Regions from separate parts of the Streptomyces sp. NPDC007084 genome, predicted to be linked through region 4. Evidence: riboswitches for the same ligand, from Rfam matches in the RefSeq annotation. Region 4 holds a riboswitch; each other region holds the start of a gene.
What was found. Region 4 has a riboswitch for thiamine pyrophosphate ahead of thiO (glycine oxidase ThiO). Riboswitches for the same ligand answer to the same signal wherever they lie in the genome.

Region 1 (3,237 bases), on a different contig from region 4:
AGGCGGCGGTGTCGATGTGGTCGACGCCCAGTTCAACCGCCGTCCGCAGCACGGCGATCGAGCGGTCGCGGTCGCTCGGCGTCCCGTGGTGGAAGGCGGCGCTGCCGGTCAGCCGCATCGCGCCGAAGCCGACGCGGTTGACGGTGAGATCGCCCAGTGTCCAGGTGCCCGCGGCGGCGGCGGTGATCGTTTCTGCGGTCATCGCGGCAGTCTCGCACACACCCCGGAGGGGGTTCAGGGGGTGCCGGGGCGGGCGATCCGCGCGGCGAAGGCGGCGATGTCGGCGACCACGCGTTCGGGCTGTTCCCAGTGGACGGGGTGGCCGGTGTTCTCGTAGGCGAGGAAGTCGGCTCCGTGCACCGCGTCCAGGAGGGTCTGCTGGTCGTCGCGGGTCAGGAAGCGGTCCTGTTCGCCCCAGATGACGAGGGTGGGGACCAGGATGCCGGCGAGGGTGGCGCCGAGATCGGCGTCGAGGAGACCGCGGCCGGTCTCCCGCCAGACGTGGGCGGGGACCTTGAGGCCTTCCTCGACCATCGTCTCGACGAAGCCCCGGGCGAGCGGAGTTGTCGTGCTCCCGGTGACGAACTCCTCGACGAACGCGCGGGGTACGGGATCGGTGAGGCCGTCGAGGGTCTGCCGCCAGGTGTCGGGCACGGGCTTGTCCGCGAGGGTTCCGGGGACGCCGAGCAGGACGAGTCCGGCGATGCGGTCGGGGTGGCTGCCCGCGACGAGGCGGGCGGGGATGCCGCCGGTGGACGCTCCCGCCAGTACGGCGCGCGGGATCTCGGCCGCGTCGAGGAAGGCGACCAGGTCGGCGGCGAAGTCGTCCGGGGTGTAGCCGTCCGGCGGGTGTTCGGCGTCGCCGTGGCCGCGCTGGGTGGGCGCGTACCCGTGCAGGGCGGGCGGAAGGCGGCGGAGCAGCGGCTCGAAGGACCACCAGGAGTCGGCCAGCCCGTGCACGAACACGACGGGCGTGCCGCTGGGGTAGCCGGCCTCGGCGTACGGAAGGGTCAGGCCCTCGCGCACCCGCGCGGACTTCAGGGAGATCACGGTCACGGCGCACTGCCTCCTTCCGCCCGGCCACCCGGGTCCGGGAACCCGGGAACGGAGAGCGGGCGGCGATCACCTCCGACACTACCGAGGGGCGGCGCGCCGCGCGCTGCGGGTGACCCGGCCGGGTGGGGGCCCTCGGGGATCGCCCGGCGGGTGAGGAGGAGGCGTCGAGCGGGCGGGGAGGAGCGACGAGCCCGGGTCCGCCATACAGACGAGCCCGGGTCCGCGATACAGGAGAAGCGATGAGCGCAGGTCCGCCGTACACAGGAGCGCGGGGATGGGGTTAGTGTGTCCGTCGTACCGGACACGGGGTGCCCCCTTCGAGGGCTGAGATCACACCCGTCGAACCTGAACCAGTTCGTACTGGCGGAGGGATGTCTTCCATGCCGATGGCGCATGTTTCCGACGGGCTGCCCGTCGACGGCCGGCCTGCCGTCTTCGACGGCTCCATGCCCGCCGCACCCGGCGATCTGCGGGTGGAGGGGCACGGCATCGAGCCGGTCCCCGAGAGCAACCGGTACGGCGGGCCCTCACGCCTGTTCACCGTGTGGTTCGCGCCGAACCTGACGATGACCGGGGTGTTCACCGGCACCATCGGCGTCGCGCTCGGCCTCGACTTCACCACCGCCCTCGTCGCGGTCGTCGTCGGGACGGTGCTCGGGGCGCTGCCGACCGCCTATCTCGGCACCTGGGGCGGCCTCACCGGGACCGGCCAACTCCCCCTCTCCCGGCTCGCGTTCGGCCGGGCGGTGGCGCTGCCGGGGCTGCTCCAGTGGCTGTCGTCGGTGGCCTGGGACGCGCTGATCGGGCTGTTCGGCGGGGACGCGCTGGCGCGGCTGTGCGGGTGGCCGTTCTGGGTCGGGGTGCTCGTGATGATGGCCGCGCAGGGGGCGCTCGGTGTCCTCGGCTACGAGGCCATCCACCGGCTCCAGATCGTCATGACCTTCGTGCTCGCCGTCGCGTTCGCCGTGATCGCCTGGCGGATGCTCGACGGGGTCCACCCCGCCGCGACGGGTTCCGCGGCCGGCTCGGACCGGGCGGGCGCCTTCGTGCTCACCAGCACCATCGCGCTCAGCCTCTCGCTGTCCTGGGCTCCGTACGCCAGTGACTTCAGCCGCTATCTGCCGCGCACCACCTCGCGTCCGCGGATGTTCTGGTGCACGCTGCTCGGCCTCGTCGTGTCGTTCGTCGCCGTGCAGGTCCTCGGGCTGTGGGGCGCGTCCGTGCTGACCGACCAGACGGCGGCTGGCGTAGAGGAGTTGCTCGGCGGCGGAGCGGCGGGCGCGTTCGGGCTGCTCGCCGTGGCGCTGGCGGCGGTGTGCAGCAACGCGATGAACGACTACAGCGGTTCGCTCGCGTTGCAGACCGTGGGCGTGCGCGTCCCGCGTCCGGTGGCCGCGGCCCTGGCCGCGGTGCTCGGTTTCCCGCTCGTGCTGTGGATGCACGCGGCCGACACCACGGCCCGCTTCCAGAACGTCCTGCTGTTCGTGGGCTATTGGATTCCCGGGTTCGTCGCGATCGTCGTCGTGGACTGGTTCGCGCGGGCCCGTGCCCGCGCCGGCGCGCCCGTCGACCTCGCTGTCGAGGCCGCCCGCCCGTTCCCGGCGTGGCCGTCCCTGCTGGCGTTCGTCGCGGCGTTCGGCGCGGCCGTCCCGTTCATGGACACCGGCCTGTACGTGGGTCCGGTGGCCGACGCCCTGCACGGCGCCGACCTGTCCTACTACGTGGCGTTCCTCGTCGCCCTCGCCCTCTACGCACCCCTGCGACTGGGCCGCCGCCGGGCCTAGACGCGCCGGCCGCAGGCCGCGCCGCCCCACCGGCCGCATGTCCTGCCGCTTCGGCGCTTCACCGTTCCGCCGCATCACCGCTCCGAGGACCGCCGAGCCCGTTGCCGTACTCCGAGAGGAACTTCAGGTATGACCCCGCCGCCCCGTGTCCTGACGATCGCCGGTTCCGATTCCGGTGGAGGCGCCGGGATCCAGGCCGACTTGAAGACGATGCTGGCGCTCGGCGCCCACGGGATGAGCGTGCTCACCGCGGTGACCGCGCAGAACTCCGTGGGGGTGCAAGGGGCTTGGGAGCTGCCGGAGGAGGCGGTGCGGGCCCAGTACCGCAGTGTCGTGGACGACATCGGTGTGCGGGCCGTGAAGACCGGCATGCTGTCGTCGCCCGCGCTCGTCACTA
Region 2 (3,237 bases), on a different contig from region 4:
CGCGCTGGACCCCACGACCGCCACGATCAAGGGGTTCGACCCTTGCAGGATCGCGGGCAGGATGAAGAAGTTCAGGATCATGAAGCTGATGGCCAGGGCGATCAGCGCCATCACACCGCGCATCCGGCCCACCACCACGACGACCAGGGCGAACAGGGCCGCGAGAAGCGTCAGCGGCAGCCTGCGGTTCGCGTCCGCCACGGAGTACTGGAGTTCCCTGGGCGCGGAGGGCTCGTACGCGACGATGACCTTCTCGCCCTGGTGCAACTGCCGTGACTGGTCCGGCTGGACGATCTCCGTGAACGTACGGCCCTTGTCCTTGCCGGTGTCGATCCGGATGGTGGCGCGCTTGCACTCCCCGGTCGCCTGTTGCTGGGCGGAGGAGCCCTCGGCTGTGGAGGTGTCGCCCGTCGGCGTCTCCCCCGAGGCGTTGACGGACTTGCAGTCCACCTCGACGATCTTGGTGACCGTCGCGTTCTGCGTCTGCCGGTCGAAGCCGACACCGGTGCGCTCGTGAGCCGGAGCGCCACCGGGCCACAGCACGACGAGTCCCACGGCGACCGCGGCGGCGAAGGGGATCAGTACGGCGGCGATGACCTTGCGCAGATGCTTCGAGACGGGCGCCACCGGGCCGTGGCTGTGACTGTGCGAGTGCCCGTGCCCACCGCCGGGTCCCTGCCCGTGCCCGTCGCCTCCGCCCGGACCCTGCCCGTGCCCGTGTCCTCCGCCCGGTCCGTGTCCCTGTCCTTCGTCCGGACTGTGTCCGCCGCCCTGCCCGTGACCGCCAACCTGCCCGTGACCGTCGCCCGGACCGTGCCCGTGCCCACCGCGGTAGCCCGGCCCGTGTCCCGCGCCCGGCTCCTGACCGCGGCTCCTGCCCGGATCGTCTCCGGGGCTTGCACCTGAGCCGTGCTCGTGACCGGCGCCTGATCCCGGTCCATCGTCCCAAGCTTGGCCGTAGCCCTCACCGGAGCCGTAGCCGGCGCCGGGCCCGGGTCCGTTGCCGGGCCCCCGTCCGCGGCCGTCGTCGAAGCCCGGGCGGCGCGGTGGCTCGGACGGGGGGAACGAGGGCTGCCGGTTCGTCGTCACCGACCGATCATCGCAAGAACGGCAAGGGCCCCCTGTTCACCGCGCCAGATATGACGCTAGCGTGGAGTCACCTTTGCACACGCGGGAGCTCGGAGCACCGGGCTGAGAGGGCGCTGACCTCCGTCTTCGCGATGTTTCACATGAAACATCGGTGAACGGAAGCCGCTGCGTCGACCGCCGAACCTGTTACCGGGTAATGCCGGCGTAGGGAGTAGGTCTCATGACCAACAAGGACGTACGCACGCCTGCCTCCAGCCAGACGGGCGGCGCTTCTTCGCCGTCCCCGGACGATGAGGCCGGGAAGTCCATCGGCTGGCACAAGGCGTACGTCGGGGGGACGCGTCCCGATCTGCGCGTGCCGGTCCGTCAGGTGCACCTGACCAACGGGCAGTCCGTGACGCTGTACGACACCTCCGGCCCGTACACCGATCCGAGTGTCGACACCGATGTACGCAGGGGCCTGGCGCCGCTGCGCGAGAACTGGATCATCGCTCGCGGCGACACCGAGGAGTACGCGGGCCGGCCCGTGCGCCCCGAGGACGACGGGATCAAGCACACCTCTCCGCGCGGCGGACTGCGCAATCTCGACGCGGTCTTCCCCGGCCGGCCGCGCCAGCCGCGCCGGGGACGTTCGGGGCAGGCGGTCACCCAGCTCGCCTACGCGCGCCGTGGCGAGATCACCCCCGAGATGGAGTTCGTCGCCGTCCGCGAGAACGTCGAACCCGAGGTCGTACGCGAGGAGATCGCCGCCGGCCGGGCGGTGCTGCCGGCGAACGTCAACCACCCCGAGATCGAGCCGATGATCATCGGCAAGCGGTTCCTGGTGAAGGTGAACGCCAACATCGGTAATTCCGCCGTCACTTCCTCCATCGAGGAAGAGGTCGAGAAGATGACCTGGGCGACCCGCTGGGGCGCCGACACTGTCATGGACCTGTCTACGGGACGGAACATCCACACCACCCGCGAGTGGGTGCTGCGCAACTCCCCCGTCCCCATCGGAACCGTGCCGCTCTACCAGGCGTTGGAGAAGGTCGACGGCCGTGCCGAGGAACTCACCTGGGAGATCTACAAGGACACGGTCATCGAGCAGGCCGAACAGGGCGTGGACTACATGACGGTCCACGCGGGCGTCCGCCTCGCCTATGTGCCGCTCACCGCGAACCGCAAGACGGGCATCGTCTCGCGCGGCGGCTCGATCATGGCGGCCTGGTGCCTCGCCCACCACAAGGAGTCGTTCCTCTACGAGAACTTCGAGGAACTCTGCGAGATCCTCGCCGCGTACGACGTCACGTACTCGCTCGGCGACGGTCTGCGGCCCGGCTCCATCGCGGACGCCAACGACGCGGCACAGTTCGCGGAGTTGAGGACGCTCGGGGAACTCAACACGATCGCGAAGCGTTTCCATGTACAGACGATGATCGAAGGCCCGGGACATGTCCCGATGCACAAGATCAAGGAGAACATCGACCTTCAGCAGGAGATCTGTGATGAAGCTCCGTTCTATACGCTCGGCCCGCTGACCACCGACGTCGCGCCCGCGTACGACCACATCACCTCGGGTATCGGCGCAGCCATGATCGCCTGGTGGGGCACCGCGATGCTCTGCTACGTGACACCCAAGGAGCACCTGGGTCTCCCTAACCGTGACGACGTCAAGACCGGCGTCATCACCTACAAGATCGCAGCCCACGCGGCCGATCTCGCCAAGGGGCACCCCGGTGCGCAGGACTGGGACGACGCGCTGTCCGACGCCCGCTTCGAGTTCCGGTGGGAGGACCAGTTCAACCTGGCTCTCGACCCGGACACGGCGCGGGAGTTCCACGACGAGACGCTGCCGGCCGAGCCGGCCAAGACGGCCCACTTCTGCTCCATGTGCGGACCGAAGTTCTGCTCGATGAAGATCAGCCAGAGCATCAACGAACGGTTCGGCGGGGACACGGCGGAAGGCGCTTCGGCGGCGGAGATCTCCGAAGGGATGCTCCAGAAGTCCCGGGAGTTCGCGGAGGCGGGCAACCGCGTCTATCTGCCGCTGGCGGACTGACCTGCTTCAGGAGGGCGCTCTCCGGGACGCCGTGCCCGGAGAGCGAGGCCTTCCTGACGCCGGCCGAGGAGTGGTACTTCGCCCGCACCGCCGAGAGGACGGGCCGG
Region 3 (3,237 bases), on a different contig from region 4:
GGGCAGCACGAGGAGCACCGCGACGCTCGCCAGCACCCCGGCGAGGAGCGCCCACTGCCCGGCGCCGCGCGGCCGGCGCGCGGTCGTCTGCGGGGACACCAGCCGCAGCGCGCTCTCGCGGCGCCGGACGGTCGCCGCGTGCACGGCGAGGATCGCCCCGACCGCCGCGAACTGGACGATCGTCAGCACGGCCGCCGTGCCGAGGTCGAAGATCTCGGAGGTCTGCCGGTAGATCTCGACCTCCAGGGTCGAGAAGGTGGGGCCGCCGAGGATCTGCACCACACCGAAGGAGGTGAAGGTGAAGAGGAAGACCATGAGGGCGGCGGCGGCCACGGCGGGGGCGAGCGCCGGCAGCGTCACCCTGCGCCAGGCCGCGAGCCGCGAGGCGCCGAGCATCCGCGCGGCCTCCTCCTGACGTGGGTCGAGCTGCGACCAGAGACCGCCGACGGTCCGTACGACGACCGCGTAGTTGAAGAAGACGTGCGCGAGCAGGATCGCCCACACCGTGGTGTCCAGGCGGACGCCCCACAGCTCGTCCAGCAGTCCGCCGCGGCCGACGAGCGCGAGGAACGCGGTGCCGACGACGACGGTCGGCAGCACGAAGGGCACGGTCACCACGGCCCGCAGGAACTGTCTGCCCGGGAAGTCGAAGCGCGCGAAGACATACGCGCCGGGGAGCGCGATCAGCAGCGTGAGCGCCGTGGAGGCGAGCGCCTGCCAGGTGGTGAACCACAGCACGTGCCGGATGTCGGGCTGGGCGAGCACGTCCCAGATCCGGGCGAACCGCCAGCCGCCGTCGGCGTGCAGCCCACGCGCGACGATCGCGGCCACGGGGTAGGCGAAGAACACCCCGAAGAACGCGACGGGCAGGGCCATGAGGCCGAGCCGCGCCGCGCCCCGCCGGCGGGCGGCGCGCGGGGCCGCCCGGTCTACTTCAGTACGAGCGAGGTCCACGACTTGACCCACTGGTCGCGGTCGGCGGCGATCTTCTCCGGGGCCAGGGTCTGCGGGTCCTTGGCCTGCGGGCCGAACTTCGTGAACTCCGCCGGCACCCGGGCGGTGCCGGTGACGGGGTACACGAACATGTTCAGCGGCATGTCCTCCTGGAACTCCTTGGTGAGCAGGAAGTCGAGCAGGGCCTTGCCGCCCTTGGTGTTCTCGGCGTTGTCCAGCAGTCCCGCGTACTCGACCTGGCGGAAGCAGGTGCCCTCCACGACGCCGGTCGGGGCGGTGGCGGGCTTGGGGTCGGCGTAGACGACCTCGGCGGGCGGCGAGGAGGCGTAGGAGACGACGAGGGGCCGGTCGCCCTTGGCCTTCTTGCCGCCGGCGGACCCGGAGAACTCGTCGTTGTAGGCCTGCTCCCAGCCGTCCACCACCTTCACACCGTTGGCCTTGAGCTTCTTCCAGTAGCCCTGCCACTGGTCGTCGCCGTACTTCGCGGCGGTGCCGAGCAGGAAGCCGAGGCCGGGCGAGGAGGTCGAGGCGTTCTCGGTGACGAGGAGGTTCTTGTAGGCGGGCTTGACCAGATCGTCGTACGACGTCGGCGGCGCGAGCTTGTGCTTGCTGAAGTACGCCTTGTCGTAGTTGACGCAGATGTCGCCGGAGTCGATGGGCGTGACCCGGTGCCTGGCCTGGTCGACGCGGTAGCGGGCGTCGATCGCGTCGGAGCCCTTGGCCTCGTAGGACTGGAAGAGCCCGTTGTCGAGGGCCCGGCTCAGCAGGGTGTTGTCGACGCCGAAGAAGACGTCGCCCTGGGGGTTGTCCTTGGTCAGGATCGCCTTGTTGACGGCCTGCCCGGCGTCGCCGTCCCTGAGGACGCGGACGCGGTACCCGGACCGCTTCTCGAAGTCCTTGAGCACGTTCTTGGACACCGCCCACGAGTCGTGGGTGACGAGCGTGACGGTCTTCGAGCCGCCCGAGCCCGCGGCGCCGGCGTCGGAGGAGCCGCACGCCGACAGGACGGGCAGGGTGACGAGGCTCAGTCCGACGGCCGTGGCCGCGAACCGCTTGCTGGTGGTGCTCACTGGATTCCTCCTGGCTGACCAGGAAGAGACGCGGCCCTGCCCGGGACCTCTGACAGTTCCCGGGCAGGGCGCAACAGCTTGAGTGATGACCGAACTTCCTACCCAGAATGACCTGGGCGAGGTTCAGAGGGTCTGCGGTCTGTCCCGCACTCTCAGCGCTGTGGCGCTCCCCTGTCGGAATATGAAGATGTGATGACTGCGATGACTGCGATGGTTCTACGAACGCGTCTCAGACTACCGCTCGACACGCACCGCCCGGCGACCGGTGCCGGTGGCCACCGCTCACGGGGTGACCACCACCGGGAGGCCACCGCCGGGGACCACCACCGGGAGACCAGGGCCCGGTGGCTACCGCTCGGTCGCGGCGAGCTGTCCGCACGCTCCGTCGATCTCCTGGCCCCGGGTGTCCCGGACGGTCACCGGCACACCGTGGGCGGCGATCGCCTCGACGAACGCCTTCTCGTCCTCGGGCCGCGAGGCGGTCCACTTCGAGCCCGGCGTCGGGTTCAACGGGATGAGGTTGACGTGCACCGGCTTGCCCTTGAGCATCCGGCCGAGCCGGTCACCGCGCCAGGCCTGGTCGTTGATGTCCCGGATGAGCGCGTACTCGATGGACAGGCGCCGCCCGGACTTCGCGGCGTACTCCCATCCGGCGTCCAGCACCTCGCGCACCTTCCACCGCGTGTTCACGGGGACGAGGGTGTCGCGCAGCTCGTCGTCCGGGGCGTGCAGCGAGATCGCGAGACGGCACTTGAAGCCCTCGTCGGCGAACCGGTTGATGGCGGGCACGAGGCCGACCGTCGAGACGGTGATCCCGCGCTGCGAGAGGCCGAGGCCGTCCGGCTCGGGGTCGGTGAGGGCGCGGATCGCGCCGACCACCCGCTTGTAGTTGGCGAGCGGCTCGCCCATCCCCATGAAGACGATGTTGCTCAGCCGGGCCGGGCCACCGGGGATCTCGCCGTCCCGCAGCGCCCGCATCCCGTCCACGATCTGGTGCACGATCTCGCCGGTCGACAGGTTCCGGTCGAGGCCCGCCTGCCCGGTGGCGCAGAACGGGCAGTTCATCCCGCAGCCCGCTTGCGAGCTGATGCACATGGTGACCCGGTCCGGGTAGCGCATCAGCACGGACTCGACGAGCGTGCCGTCGAAGAGCCGCCACAGGGTCTTGCGGGTGGTGTCCTGGTCGGTCGACAGATGCCGGACGACCGACATC
Region 4 (3,237 bases):
TACTGCACGAAGCGGCCGAACTGCTCGGACCAGAAGTACGGCACCGGGTCGTAGGCGGCGGGCGCCTGTCCGACGATGTTCGCGGCGACCGTGCGGGGGCCCTGGAGGGCGTTGTCCCAGTGGTGGACGAGGAGGCGGTCCTCGTAGCGGCCGGAGGGGAAGGAGGCGCAGTCGCCGACGGCGTAGACGTCCGGCAGGGAGGTGCGCAGGTGGTCGTCGGCGAGGATCTCGCGGTCGGCGCCGAGGGCGATGCCGGAGCCGGCGATCCAGTCGGTCGCGGGCCGCGCGCCGATGCCGACGACCACCGCGCCGGCCGGGACCCGGGAGCCGTCGTCCAGGACGACGGCGCCGTCCTCGACGCGCTCCACGCGCGTGCGCGTGCGCAGGGTGGCGCCGCTGTCGGCGTACCAGGCGGCCATCGGGGCGGCCACCTCGGCGGGCAGCGCGGCGGCGAGCGGCCGGTCGGCGGCCTCGACGACGGTCACCGCGCAGCCCGCCTCGCGCGCGGCGGTGGCGAACTCGGCGCCGATCCAGCCGGCGCCGACGACCACGATGTCGTGCTGCGCGAGGAGCACGGGCCGCAGCCGGTCGGCGTCGTCCAGGGTGCGCAGCAGGTGCACGCCGGGCACGCCCTCGGCGCCGGGCAGCCGGATCGGTTCGGCGCCGGTGGCGACGACCAGGACGTCGTACGGGACGGGCCCGGCGGCGGTGTCGAGTTCGTGGTCCCCGGCGCGCAGGCCGAGCGCCTCAAGGCCGAGCCGCAGTTCGATGTCCAGGGCCGTGAAGTCGACGTCGAAGGCGGAGCCCTCGGCCTTGCCGAGCAGGACGGCCTTGGACAGCGGTGGCCGGTCGTAGGGCTGATGGGGCTCCGCGCCGATCAGCGTGACGGTGCCCGTGAAGCCCTGTTCGCGCAGGGCGACCGCGGTCTGCACCCCGGCCATGCCCGCGCCCACCACGACGGCCCGCCGCGCGGTGGACCCCTGTGCCTTCGCCTGCGTCTGCTCGCTCACCTGATCACCATAGACACCTGACAAACCGTCAGTCAGCGGACGTGCTCGGTGATCTGCTGCACAGCCGCGGGGTCGGGCCGTGCGCGGCCACCCCGGCACCCCGCGTCCGTCCCCGGCTCCCCGGGGGCGGGTGCGTCGGCGGAGGCTCCCTTACGGGCCGCTGTGGGGGCGGGCTAGGGTGGCGACCGTAAAGCACTCGCGGGAGCCCGGACGCACCGGGCTGAGAGGGAGGCTGGGCGGCCTCCGACCGTACGAACCTGATCCGGGTCATGCCGGCGAAGGGAGGGGCTGGACGCCCATGTCGCCTACACGTCCGTCCGACGTCCTCGTCATCGGGGGCGGGATCATCGGCCTGGTCACCGCCTGGCGGGCCGCGCAGCGCGGGTTCACCACCACGCTCGTCGACCCCGAGCCCGGTGGCGGGGCCGCGCAGGTCGCGGCCGGGATGCTCGCGGCCGTCACCGAGCTGCACTACGGCGAGGAGACCCTGCTCGGCCTCAACCTCGCCTCCGCGCGCCGCTATCCGGACTTCGTGGCCGAACTCACCGAGGCGGCCGGCCACGACCTGGGCTATCGCCGGTGCGGCACGCTGGCCGTCGCGCTGGACGCCGACGACCGCGCCCATCTGCGGGAACTGCACGCGCTGCAGAGCCGTTCGGGACTCGAGTCGCAGTGGCTGACCGGCCGGGAGTGCCGCCGTCTGGAGCCGATGCTGGCCCCCGGCGTGCGCGGCGGCCTGCGGGTCGACGGCGACCACCAGATCGACCCCCGGCGCCTGGCCGCCGCCCTGGTCACGGCGTGCGAGCGGGCCGGGGTGAGCGTCCACCGGAGCTGGGCGCAGCGCCTGACCGTCGTACGGGACCGGGCCACCGGTGTGGTCACGGCGGACGGCACCGGACTCGGCGCGGGCCAGGTGGTGCTGGCCGGGGGCAGCCTCAGCGGGCGGCTCGCGGGCGTCCCCGACGAGGTCCTGCCGCCGGTGCGCCCGGTGAAGGGACAGGTGCTGCGGCTGACCGTGCCGAAGCGGTACGCGCCGTTCCTGAGCCGCACGGTGCGGGCCGTGGTGCGCGGCGGCCACCTTTACCTGGTGCCCCGCGAGAACGGCGAACTCGTCGTCGGCGCGACCAGCGAGGAGCTGGGCTGGGACACCACGGTGACGGCGGGCGGCGTGTACGAGCTGCTGCGCGACGCGCACGAGCTGGTGCCCGGCATCACCGAGCTGCCGCTCACCGAGACCCGCGCGGGACTGCGCCCCGGTTCGCCCGACAATGCCCCGCTGCTCGGCCCGACCGCCCTGGACGGGCTGCTGCTGGCCACCGGCCACTTCCGCAACGGCGTGCTCCTCACCCCGGTCACCGGCGACGCCATGGCGCATGTCCTGACCACCGGCGAACTGCCCGAGGAAGCCCGCCCCTTCTCCCCCAGGCGGTTCGCCGCCACCGCCCGCACGGAGCAGCCCGTATGAACATCGTCGTCAACGGAGAGCGGAAGGCGATCGCCGCCGGTACCGCTCTCGGCACCCTCGTCGCGGCCCTCACCCCGGCTCCCTCCGGGGTGGCCGCCGCGCTGAACGAGACCGTCGTCCCGCGCGGTCAGTGGGCGTCCACCCCGCTGGCCGAGGGCGACCGCGTCGAGGTCCTCACCGCCGTACAAGGAGGCTGACCATGGCCGACGACCCCTTCGTCCTCGGGGGGACGACCTACACCTCCCGGCTGATCATGGGCACGGGCGGGGCGCCCAGTCTCGACACCCTGGAGCGCTCCCTGGTGGCGTCCGGCACGGAGCTGACGACGGTCGCGATGCGGCGGGTGAACGCGTCGGTGCACGGCTCGGTGCTGTCGGTGCTCGACCGCCTCGGCATCCGGGTGCTGCCGAACACGGCCGGCTGCTACACCGCCGGCGAGGCCGTCCTGACGGCCCGGCTCGCCCGCGAGGCGCTCGGCACCGACCTGGTCAAGCTGGAGGTCATCGCCGACGAGCGCACCCTGCTGCCCGACCCGGTCGAGCTGCTGGACGCCGCCGAGACCCTGGTGGACGACGGCTTCACCGTGCTGCCGTACACGAACGACGACCCGGTCCTCGCCCGCAAGCTGGAGGACGTCGGCTGCGCGGCCGTCATGCCGCTCGGCTCGCCCATCGGCTCGGGGCTCGGCATCCGCAACCCGCACAACTTCCAGCTCATCGTGGAGCACGCGCGCGTGCCGGTGATCCTGGACGCCGGGGCCGG

Region 1: it holds a riboswitch for thiamine pyrophosphate, as region 4 does, so the genes downstream of both, AB0912_RS34845 (cytosine permease) here and thiO (glycine oxidase ThiO) in region 4, are expected to answer to the same signal.
Region 2: it holds a riboswitch for thiamine pyrophosphate, as region 4 does, so the genes downstream of both, thiC (phosphomethylpyrimidine synthase ThiC) here and thiO (glycine oxidase ThiO) in region 4, are expected to answer to the same signal.
Region 3: it holds a riboswitch for thiamine pyrophosphate, as region 4 does, so the genes downstream of both, AB0912_RS15050 (thiamine ABC transporter substrate-binding protein) here and thiO (glycine oxidase ThiO) in region 4, are expected to answer to the same signal.

What each region holds. Positions count from the first base shown of each region.
Region 1 covers NZ_JBEYFY010000094.1:12,080-15,316, forward strand. Annotated here, with positions in the region: gene AB0912_RS34835 (aldo/keto reductase) at 1-202, opposite strand, end outside; gene AB0912_RS34840 (alpha/beta hydrolase) at 235-1,056, opposite strand; TPP riboswitch at 1,351-1,445, shown strand; gene AB0912_RS34845 (cytosine permease) at 1,437-2,840, shown strand; gene thiD (bifunctional hydroxymethylpyrimidine kinase/phosphomethylpyrimidine kinase) at 2,970-3,237, shown strand, end outside.
Region 2 covers NZ_JBEYFY010000001.1:252,664-255,900, reverse strand. Annotated here, with positions in the region: gene AB0912_RS01215 (YibE/F family protein) at 1-1,089, opposite strand, end outside; TPP riboswitch at 1,161-1,317, shown strand; gene thiC (phosphomethylpyrimidine synthase ThiC) at 1,310-3,130, shown strand.
Region 3 covers NZ_JBEYFY010000014.1:136,353-139,589, reverse strand. Annotated here, with positions in the region: gene AB0912_RS15055 (iron ABC transporter permease) at 1-954, opposite strand, end outside; gene AB0912_RS15050 (thiamine ABC transporter substrate-binding protein) at 930-2,024, opposite strand; TPP riboswitch at 2,102-2,207, opposite strand; gene rlmN (23S rRNA (adenine(2503)-C(2))-methyltransferase RlmN) at 2,373-3,237, opposite strand, start outside.
Region 4 covers NZ_JBEYFY010000029.1:75,080-78,316, reverse strand. Annotated here, with positions in the region: gene AB0912_RS22785 (FAD-dependent oxidoreductase) at 1-1,010, opposite strand, end outside; TPP riboswitch at 1,199-1,311, shown strand; gene thiO (glycine oxidase ThiO) at 1,309-2,475, shown strand; gene thiS (sulfur carrier protein ThiS) at 2,472-2,672, shown strand; gene AB0912_RS22770 (thiazole synthase) at 2,675-3,237, shown strand, end outside.